Krasilnikovia cinnamomea: one gene and its partners. The main gene of each other region encodes a partner of the protein of the gene in region 3 in a complex. Links are inferred from orthologs where the notes say so. Each region holds a gene or a part of one and is shown on either strand. Other genes may lie near its edges. The genes, in order: secG, secA and secY.

Region 1 (2,914 bases), 1.2 Mb from region 3 along the record:
CGGCGGCGCGAAGACGCTGTTCTGGAACGGCCCGATGGGCGTGTTCGAGCTGGCCCCGTTCGCCCCGGGCACCCGCGGGGTGGCCGAGGCCATCACCAAGATCGACGGGTTCTCGGTGGTCGGCGGCGGCGACTCGGCCGCGGCCGTGCGCACCCTCGGCCTGGACGAGACCGCCTTCGGGCACATCTCCACGGGCGGCGGCGCCTCCCTGGAGTACCTGGAGGGCAAGACCCTGCCCGGCGTCGCGGCCCTGGAGAAGTGACCATGACCGAAACCCGTCGGCCGATCATCGCCGGCAACTGGAAGATGAACCTCAACCACCTGGAGGCGATCCTCCTGGTGCAGAAGCTCGCGGCCAGCCTGCCCGAGCGGACCCTCGCCGAGGTCGAGGTCGTCGTGCTGCCGCCGTTCACGGCCCTGCGCAGCGTGCAGACCGCGATCGACGGCGACAAGCTGCAGCTCGGGTACGGCGCGCAGGACGTCTCCGCGCACGCCAGCGGGGCGTACACCGGGGAGATCTCCGGCGGGATGCTGGCGAAGCTGGGCTGCACGTACGTGGTGATCGGGCACTCCGAGCGCCGCCAGTACCACAACGAGGACGACGCCCTGGTCAACGCGAAGATCAAGGCGGCGTTCGCGGCCGAGCTCACGCCGATCTTCTGCGTGGGGGAGGGCCTGGAGATCCGGGAGGCCGGCAACCAGGTGTCGCACGTGCTGGCCCAGGTCGACGCGGGCCTGGACGGGCTCAAGGCCGAGCAGGTCAAGCAGACCGTCATCGCGTACGAGCCGGTGTGGGCCATCGGCACCGGCAAGACCGCCACCCCGGAGGACGCGCAGGAGGTCTGCGGCGCGATCCGGGCCCGGCTGACCGAGCGGCACGGCGCCGAGGTCGGCGAGGCCGTCCGGATCCAGTACGGCGGCTCGGTCAAGGCCAGCAACGCCGCCGCGATCATGGCGCAGCCGGACGTCGACGGCGCGCTCGTCGGCGGCGCCAGCCTGGACGCGGACGAATTCGCGGGGATCTGCCGGTTCTCGGAGCACGTGGGTCGTTAGCGGCGTTCGCGCCCGGCCGTCCCCGGGGCGGCCGGGCGCGGACGTGACCGCTATTGTTGGGGCGCTGCTGCGCCCGTCGAGAGGACGAAACCGACCATGCCGATCGCGTTCACGTACACGTTGATCGTGTTGCTTTTCATCACCAGCATCCTGCTGACCCTGCTGATCCTGCTGCACCGCGGCAAGGGCGGCGGCATGTCGAGCATGTTCGGTGGCGGCGTCACCTCCAGCCTGGCCGGCTCCAGCGTCGCGGAGAAGAACCTCGACCGCTACACCGTGCTGGTGGGCATCGTCTGGTTCGCCTGCATCGTCGGCCTCGGTCTCTGGCTGCGGGTCACCCAGTCCGGCGGCTGAAACGACACGAGTCGGTTACCCGCCGACACTTCTCCCGGTGGCCCGGGAGACGTAGACTCTGCCGCGCGGTCCGGTCTATCCCGGGTCGCGCGGTTCTTTCCTCGGGGTCCCGTAACGGGGGATCTCCCGCCGCTTCGGCGGTGAAGTATGACGCCCCTCGAGACAGGAGTGACATCCGTGTCCAGTGGCAGTGCGATCCGCGGCAGCCGCGTCGGCTCCAGCCCGATGCGCCCGGACGAGCGCAGCGAACCCGCACCCCGGCGCGAGGTCACCTACTGGTGCGCCACGGGCCACCGGGTCGAGGTGCGCTTCGCCGCCGAGGCCCCCTTGCCGGAGACGTGGGACTGCCCCCGCTGCGGGCAGCCCGCCGGCCTGGACCGGCAGAACCCGCCGGGTCGTAGCCGGGTCGAGCCGTACAAGTCGCACCTGGCGTACGTGAAGGAGCGTCGCTCGGACGCCGACGGCGAGGCGATCCTCGCCGAGGCCCTCGCGAAGGTGCGCCAGCGCCGCGGCGAGTGACCGGCGGCGCGTGACCGTTGGCGGCGTCGCGGCACTTGAGGGATCCGGCGGGGCGAACCCAACGGCAACCCGCGTGCGCCCGTTCGGCGCTCTTCGGCCGCGCCCAGCGCCCGAACGGGATGGCATGACCGACACGATGATCGTTGAGCTGGCCATGCAGGCACTGACCATCGCCACCAAGATGTCCGCGCCGATCCTGTTGACCGCGCTGCTGATCGGCTTCGCGATCTCGCTGTTCCAGTCCGTCACCCAGATCCAGGAGGCGACCCTGTCCTTCGTGCCCAAGGCGGCCGGGGTCGGGGTGGCGCTGCTGGTCAGCGGCAACTGGATGCTGCACGAGATGGTCACCTACACGACCCAGCTGTTCGACAAGGTGCCGCAGCTCCTCGCCGCCTGACGGCAGGCGGCCGGGCCGCGCACCGGCCCGTCAGCCTGCTGGCTACCCGGGGCCCGGCGGCACCCACGGCAGTACCAGGTCCGGCAGCAGGCGGAAGCCCTCGACGAACACCCCCGGCCATCACGTCGTCCGTGACGTACAGGCGCAGGCCGTGCCGCTGCGCGAGGCGGCGGGCGACCGTGGACTTGCCCGCGCCACTGCCCCCGCCGATCCAGTACGCGTGCGCCAGCGGCGCCGCGGCCTCCGTGCTCAGCGCAGGCTACGCAGCTTCGACGGGACGTTCGCGGCGGCGGCCCGGTCCAGCAGCCACAACGTACGGTCGGTGCCGGTCGCCCCGGCCGCGGGCAGCTGCTTGGGCCCGGCCCCGCTGATCGCCATGCCGACCGCGGCGGCCTTGTCCGGTCCCGCCGCGACCAGCCACACCTCCTCGGCACTCTGGATCGTCGGCAGGGTCAGCGTGACCCGGGTCGGCGGTGGCTTCGGGCTGTTGTGCACCGGCGCGGTGGTGCCGGTCGCGTGGTACACCGGGTGCTCCGGGAAGATCGACGCCACGTGGCCGTCCTCGCCGACGCCCAGCATGAGCACGTCGAA
Region 2 (3,576 bases), 270 kb from region 3 along the record:
GCGCCACCGATCGGCACGGGCGCGGCGCCGCCCCGGCGGCGGTGCTGCGGCTGCGCCTGTGCGAGCCCCGGCCCGGCGCCGTGGAGGCGACGGTCCTACTCGTCACGGGCGGCCGGACGTGGGCACTGGCGCTCCGCCTCGAGCTGCACGACCAGTCCTGGCTGACAACGACCCTGCAGTTGGTCTGAGATCGACGGTTCCGGCGGTCGTGGTGGACCGGTGCCCGCTCGCCGCCACCCGAGCCAGGCAGGCCGCCGACAACGGCGACGGCCCGCGGGATTCCCCGCGGGCCGTCGAAGATGCGAGCGGTCAGACAGCGCCGGGGGCGCCGTGGCAGCGCTTGTACTTCTTGCCCGAGCCGCAGTAGCAGGGCGCGTTGCGCGACGGGCCACTGCTGGCCTGGGCCTGACCCGCGCTACTGCGGGCGCTGCGGGCGGCCGCGGTGTGCGCGGGGCTGGCGGGCACGGGCGAGCCGCCGATGCCGAGGGCCGGCGCGCCCTCCTCCTGCACCACCGGAGTCCCGGCACCGGCCTCCCCGTCGATGGCCGGCGAGGTGTACTGCAGGTGCTGCGGGCGGTTGCCCCCACCGAGGCCCTTGGCCCGTACCTCGACCTGCCCGTCGCCCCCGGCGGCGGCGCTGGCCGGCAGCGGGACGGCCTGGCTCGGGTCCACGGTGACCGTCGGCTGCTCCTCGACCTGAACCTCCAGGTTGAACAGGAAGCCGACCGCCTCCTCCTTGATGCCGTCCATCATCTGCGCGAACATGTCGAAACCCTCGCGCTGGTACTCGACAACCGGGTCGCGCTGGGCGTACGCCCGCAGGCTGATGCCCTCCTGCAGGTAGTCCATCTCGTACAGGTGCTCGCGCCACTTGCGGTCGATCACCGCCAGGAGCACCTGGCGCTCCAGCTCACGCACCGCCTCCGGACCCAGCTCCTCCTCCCGCGCGTCGTACGCGCGCTGCGCGTCCTGCTTGAGCTGCGCGATGAGGAACTCCTGGTCGAGGGTGTGGCGTTCACCGCCGGACTCCTCGACGAGGTTGTCGATCGTGACGCCGACCGGGTAGAGCCGCTTGAGGTTCGTCCACAGCTGGTCGAGGTCCCAGTCCTCGGCGTACCCGTCGGCGGTGGCGGCGGTGACGTAGTCGGAGACCACGTCGTCGATCATGTGCCGGGCCTGGTCGTGCATGTCCTCGCCGTTGAGCACCCGCAGGCGCTCCGCGTAGATGACCTGGCGCTGCTTGTTGAGCACCTCGTCGTACTTGAGGACGTTCTTGCGGATCTCCGCGTTCTGCGCCTCGATCTGGGTCTGCGCGCTGCGGATCTGCCGGGTGACCATCTTCGACTCGATGGGCACGTCCTCGGGGATGTTGAACCGCTCCATCACGGCCTCGACCGCACCGGCCCGGAACCGCTTCATGAGGTCGTCCTGCAAGGACAGGTAGAACCGGGACTCGCCGGGGTCGCCCTGACGGCCGGAGCGGCCGCGCAGCTGGTTGTCGATGCGCCGGGAGTCGTGCCGCTCCGTGCCCAGCACGTACAGGCCGCCTGCGGCCTGCACCTCGGCGGCCTCCGCCTCGCACGCCTCCTTCCAGGCGGGCATGACCTCTTCGAGCGCCTTGGCGTACTCCTCGGGGCTCTCCACCGGGTCCAGGCCGCGCTGGTGCAGCTCGGAGGAGGCCAGGAACTCGGGGTTGCCGCCGAGCAGGATGTCCGTGCCGCGACCGGCCATGTTGGTGGCGACCGTGACCGCGCCCTTGCGGCCCGCCTGGGCGATGATCGTCGCCTCCTGGGCGTGGAACTTCGCGTTCAGCACGCTGTGCGGGATGCCGCGGCGGCGCAGCAACTGCGACAGGATCTCGGAGTTCTCCACCGACACCGTGCCCACGAGCACCGGCTGGCCGGTGCCGTGCCGCTCGGCGATGTCCTCGACGACCGCGGTGAACTTGGCCTTCTCGGTCTTGTAGATGACGTCCGGGTGGTCGATGCGGACCATCGGGCGGTGCGTCGGGATGGTCACGACGCCGACCTTGTAGACCTTGTTGAACTCGCCGGCCTCGGTCTGCGCCGTACCGGTCATGCCGCCCAGCTTGTCGTAGAGGCGGAAGTAGTTCTGCAGCGTGATCGTGGCCAGCGTCTGGTTCTCCTGCTTGACCTCGACGCCCTCCTTGGCCTCGATGGCCTGGTGCATGCCCTCGTTGTAGCGGCGACCGTGCAGGATGCGGCCGGTGAACTCGTCGACGATCAGGACCTCGCCCTCTTGGGTGACGATGTAGTCCTTGTCGCGCTTGTAGAGCTCCTTGGCCTTGATCGCGTTGTTGAGGTAGCCGACCAGCGGGGTGTTCACCGACTCGTACAGGTTGTCGATGCCGAGGCGGTCCTCGACCCGGGCGACGCCGCGCTCCGAGATCGCGACCGTCCGCTTGGCGTGGTCGACCTCGTAGTCGCCCGACCCTTCCGTGCCCTTCTCCAGGCGCTTGACGATCGAGGCGAACTCGCCGTACCACCGGGCGGAGTGCTCGGCCGGGCCGGAGATGATCAGCGGGGTCCGGGCCTCGTCGATGAGGATGGAGTCCACCTCGTCGACGATCGCGAAGTTGTGACCCCGCTGCACCAGTTCGTCCCGCGACCACGCCATGTTGTCGCGCAGGTAGTCGAAGCCGAACTCGTTGTTCGTCCCGTACGTGATGTCGCACTGGTATGCGGCACGGTGCTCGGCGGCGGGCCGGTTCGGCAGGATCACGCCGACCGTCAGCCCGAGGAACACGTGCACCCGGCCCACCCACTCGGCGTCGCGCTGCGCCAGGTAGTCGTTCACCGTGATGATGTGCACGCCCTTGCCGGACAGCGCGTTCAGATACGCCGGGAAGACGCCGGTCAGGGTCTTGCCCTCGCCGGTCTTCATCTCCGGGATGTTGCCGAAGTGCAGGGCGGCCGCACCCATGATCTGGACGTCGTACGCCCGCTGACCGAGCACCCGGCGGGCACCCTCCCGGGCCGTCGCGAACGCCTCGGGCAGCAGCGAGTCCAGCGACTCCCCGTCGGCGTAGCGCTGCTTGAACTGCTCCGTCAGGTCGCGCAGCTCATCATCGGTCAGGTCGACGTAGTCGTCCTCGATCGAGTTGACGGCGTCCGCGATCGCCTTGAGCCGGCGCACCATGCGTCCTTCACCGGCACGGAGGACCTTTTCCAATATCGACACGGGCCAACTCTCCCTAGACCAGTCTGCGCCCCCATCGTAGGCACCTCGGCGAGCGGTCTGTGACCCGAGCCTCCCGTTAACCGTGCAAACATGGCGAAACACGGCCGGTCGTTCGCTGACAGCGCACACCGGCGCCCGGCGAGTCCGGCAGGATGGCCGGGTGGCCCCGTTCGAGCTGCGCGCCGGCGAGCTGGTGGTGCGCGGGTTCCGCCGCGCGGACGCCGGGGAGCTGGTCCGGGCCCGCGACGACGCTGAGATCTCCCGCTGGGCGAACAGCTCGCCGGTGCCGTACACGCTGTCTGACGCGCGGGAGTTCATCGACGCCGCCAGCGCGGGGCTGGCGGACGGTACGACGTACGGCGGCGCGGTCACCGC
Region 3 (3,067 bases):
AGAACCAGCGGGACTCCCTGCGGTCGCTCGGCCTGAAGCGGATCAACGATGTGGTCGTCAAGGAGGACCGCCCCGAGATCCGGGGCATGATCTTCGCCGTGCGCCACCTCGTGAACGTTGAGGAGGTCGAGTAATGGCGATCAAGGTCCACCACCTCCGCCCGGCGCCCGGCGCCAAGACCGCGAAGACCCGGGTGGGTCGCGGTGAGGGCTCCAAGGGCAAGACGGCCGGTCGGGGCACCAAGGGTTCCAAGGCCCGCAAGAACATCTCGGCGGCGTTCGAGGGTGGTCAGATGCCCATCCACATGCGCCTGCCGAAGATGAAGGGCTTCAAGAACAAGAACAAGGTCGTGTTCCAGGTCGTGAACCTGGACCGGCTGGCCGAGCTGTTCCCGAACGGCGGCCAGGTCGGCCCGCTGGAGCTGGCCGACGCGGGCGCCGTCCGCCGGGGACAGCCGGTCAAGGTCCTGGGCTCGGGCGAGCTGGGTAGCGTGGCGCTGCAGATCTCGGCGCACGCGTTCAGCGAGTCCGCCAAGGAGAAGATCGCGGCCGCAGGTGGTTCCACCACCGAGCTGTGACGGCTTGCGGGGGTGCCCGCCCGGGGCGCTGAGAGGTGCTCGGGCCGGCATCCCCGTTGTGGCGTCGGCCCGGTGTTCCACCGGAGCCGGCGCCGCTGTCGCAGGGGTCGCCGTGGCGGCGTGGACGCCCCGTGAGGCGCATGCGGCCACCGTGCCTGACCTCAACCGCACCAGACTGTTAGAGTCCGTTCCCAGCTAGGAAAATCGGTCGTCCGGGCCGATCCCTATCGTCGATCCGCCGGTCCGGCGGCCACCCTGCGCAGGAGGAAGAAGTTGCTCTCCGCCTTTACCAGTGCGTTCCGGACGCCTGACCTGCGCAAGAAGCTGCTGTTCACAGTGGCGATCATCGCGGTGTACCGGCTCGGCGCGACCATGCCCAGCCCGGGTGTCTCGTACACCAACGTGCAGAACTGTCTGCGCGCGGTGAACGAGAACCAGGAGGGCACGGGCATCCTGAACCTCCTGAACCTGTTCTCCGGCGGCGCACTGCTGTCGCTGTCGGTCTTCGCGCTGGGGATCATGCCGTACATCACGGCGTCGATCATCCTGCAGCTGCTCACCGTGGTGATTCCGCGCCTGGAGCAGTTGCGCAAGGAGGGCCAGTCCGGCCAGGCGAAGATCACTCAGTACACCCGGTACCTGACGCTGGGCCTGGCGATCCTGCAGTCCGCGGCGTTCGTGGCGCTGGCCCGCTCCGGCCAGCTCTTCGCCGGGAACTGCCCGCAGGACAACCCCCAGTTCGCGATCATCCCGAAGGACACCGGGATCCCGGACTGGCTGACGCTGACCATGCTGGTCATCACGATGACCGCCGGTACCGGTGTGGTCATGTGGCTCGGCGAACTGATCACCGACCGCGGTGTCGGCAACGGCATGTCCGTGCTGATCTTCACCTCGATCGCGGCCCGCCTCCCCGGCGAGGGCTGGACGATCAAGGAGCAGAGCGGCTGGAACAAGTTCGCCCTGGTGATCGTGCTCGTCCTGCTCATCATTTGCGCTGTCGTCTTCATCGAGCAGGCGCAACGGCGCATCCCGGTGCAGTACGCCAAGCGCATGATCGGGCGCCGCATGTACGGCGGCACCTCGACCTACATCCCGCTGAAGGTCAACCAGGCGGGTGTCGTCCCGGTCATCTTCGCCTCGTCGCTGCTCTACCTGCCGCAGCTGTACCTGCAGTTCTTCGACCAGAACGCCCTCAAGGGCTACCAGATCTGGATCCAGAACAACCTGGCCGACCCGACGAGCTGGGTCTACATCGCCACGTACTTCTTGATGATCATCTTCTTCACGTACTTCTACGTCTCGATCACGTTCAACCCGACCGAGGTCGCAGACAACATGAAGAAGTATGGTGGGTTCGTCCCGGGCATCCGGCCCGGCAAGCCGACCGCCGACTACCTCGACTTCATCCTCAGCCGGATCACCCTGCCGGGTGCGCTGTACCTCGGCCTGATCTCGGTGCTGCCGAACTTCTTCTTCATCTGGCTCAATGCGCAGCAGTACCAGAACTTCCCGTTCGGTGGTACGGCGGTGCTGATCATGGTTGGTGTGGGCCTGGAGACGGTGAAGCAGATCGAGAGCCAGCTGATGCAGCGCAACTACGAAGGGTTCCTGCGGTAGTGGGGACGCGGAGCCGGGGGGCTTGCGCGTCGGCGATTGCTCGTTCTCACCGAAGCGAGGCGATGTAGGTGCGGCTGGTGCTGGTAGGCCCTCCGGGGGCCGGCAAGGGGACACAGGCAGAGTACATCGCCGCCCACCTCGCCGTACCGAAGATCTCGACGGGGGACATCTTCCGGGCCAATGTGTCGCAGGGAACGCCGCTGGGCATCGAGGCAAAGCGCTACATGGACGCGGGTCACCTCGTACCGGACGAGGTGACCATCAACATGGTCCGTGACCGGCTGGCCGAGCCCGACGCGGCGGACGGGTTTCTGCTCGACGGCTTTCCCCGTACGGTGCCGCAGGCGTCGGCGCTGGACAAGCTGCTGGCCGACCTCGGCACGGCGCTCGACCTGGTGATGGAGCTCGTGGTCGACGACGACGAGGTCATCCGGCGGCTGTCCGGGCGGCGCACCTGCCGGGGCTGCGGCAAGATCTGGCACATCGAGTTCGATCCCACCACCAAGGACGACGTCTGCGACCGGTGCGGCTCCGAGCTGTTCCAGCGCGACGACGACAAGGCCGAGACGATCGCGAACCGCCTCGTCGAGTACACCGAGAAGACCGCCCCCCTGGTCGACTTCTACGGCGCGCAGGGCAAGCTGGTCGGCATCGACGCCACGGGCCCGGTCGAGGACGTCACCGACCGCGCCATCGAGGCGCTGCGGTCGTACGGGAGCTGATCATGCGTCGTGCCCAGCTGGACATCCAGCTGAAGACCCAGGAGCAGATCGAGCTGATGCGCGCCGCCGGGCTGGTGGTCGCCGCCGCCCTGCAGGCCATGCGCGAGGCCGTCGCCCCCGGGGTCTCCACCGCCGACCTGGACGCCAT

What was found.
Region 1: secY (region 3) and secG share a complex: the UniProt entries of both Escherichia coli proteins name them as parts of the sec protein translocase complex. The link is inferred for Krasilnikovia cinnamomea from one-to-one orthologs.
Region 2: the proteins of secY (region 3) and secA are in contact, whole or in part, in a crystal structure (PDB 3DIN), measured with the Thermotoga maritima proteins. The link is inferred for Krasilnikovia cinnamomea from one-to-one orthologs. Residues at the interface, in WP_004081795.1 of Thermotoga maritima: Glu108, Gly109, Glu110, Glu111, Ala236, Glu237, Arg238, Arg239, Ile240, Thr241, Ile242, Gln243, Tyr244, Ala245, Arg246, Arg247, Val248, Thr249, Gly250, Arg251, Arg252, Val253, Tyr254, Gly256, Ala257, Ser258, Thr259, Tyr260, Leu261, Pro262; in WP_004082002.1 of Thermotoga maritima: Glu261, Ala262, Arg263, Lys300, Ala301, Arg302, Thr303, Ile304, Ile305, Leu323, Tyr324, Asp325, Pro326, Val329, Ser330, Tyr333, Ile336, Lys340, Phe345, Val349, Glu363, Phe364, Tyr374, Ser375, Gly376, Gly377, Glu393, Ile395, Thr482, Ser483.

What each region holds. Positions count from the first base shown.
Region 1 is NZ_SHKY01000001.1:5,370,356-5,373,269, forward strand. The notes cover bases 14-2,778. They hold secG (preprotein translocase subunit SecG), read left to right. Parts: upstream 14-1,149; coding sequence 1,150-1,407; downstream 1,408-2,778. Other genes in these bases: EV385_RS24550 (phosphoglycerate kinase), read left to right, coding at 14-262; tpiA (triose-phosphate isomerase), read left to right, coding at 265-1,053; EV385_RS24565 (RNA polymerase-binding protein RbpA), read left to right, coding at 1,585-1,926; EV385_RS24570 (flagellar biosynthetic protein FliQ), read left to right, coding at 2,051-2,323; pgl (6-phosphogluconolactonase), read right to left, coding at 2,573-2,778. Also shown: more of EV385_RS24550, read left to right, coding at 1-13; more of pgl, read right to left, coding at 2,779-2,914. UniProt on the Escherichia coli protein: Subunit of the protein translocation channel SecYEG. Overexpression of some hybrid proteins has been thought to jam the protein secretion apparatus resulting in cell death; while this may be true it also results in FtsH-mediated degradation of SecY.
Region 2 is NZ_SHKY01000001.1:4,411,272-4,414,847, reverse strand. The notes cover bases 110-3,536. They hold secA (preprotein translocase subunit SecA), read right to left. Parts: upstream 3,202-3,536; coding sequence 310-3,201; downstream 110-309. Other genes in these bases: EV385_RS20035 (GNAT family N-acetyltransferase), read left to right, coding at 3,362-3,536; EV385_RS20045 (Rv3235 family protein), read left to right, coding at 110-188. In the rest of the region: more of EV385_RS20045, read left to right, coding at 1-109; more of EV385_RS20035, read left to right, coding at 3,537-3,576. UniProt on the Escherichia coli protein: Required for protein export, interacts with the SecYEG preprotein conducting channel.
Region 3 is NZ_SHKY01000001.1:4,144,617-4,147,683, forward strand. What follows is about bases 106-3,023. They hold secY (preprotein translocase subunit SecY), read left to right. Parts: upstream 106-850; coding sequence 851-2,197; downstream 2,198-3,023. Other genes in these bases: rpmD (50S ribosomal protein L30), read left to right, coding at 106-134; rplO (50S ribosomal protein L15), read left to right, coding at 134-577; EV385_RS18815 (adenylate kinase), read left to right, coding at 2,266-2,919; map (type I methionyl aminopeptidase), read left to right, coding at 2,922-3,023. In the rest of the region: more of rpmD, read left to right, coding at 1-105; more of map, read left to right, coding at 3,024-3,067. UniProt on the Escherichia coli protein: The central subunit of the protein translocation channel SecYEG. Consists of two halves formed by TMs 1-5 and 6-10.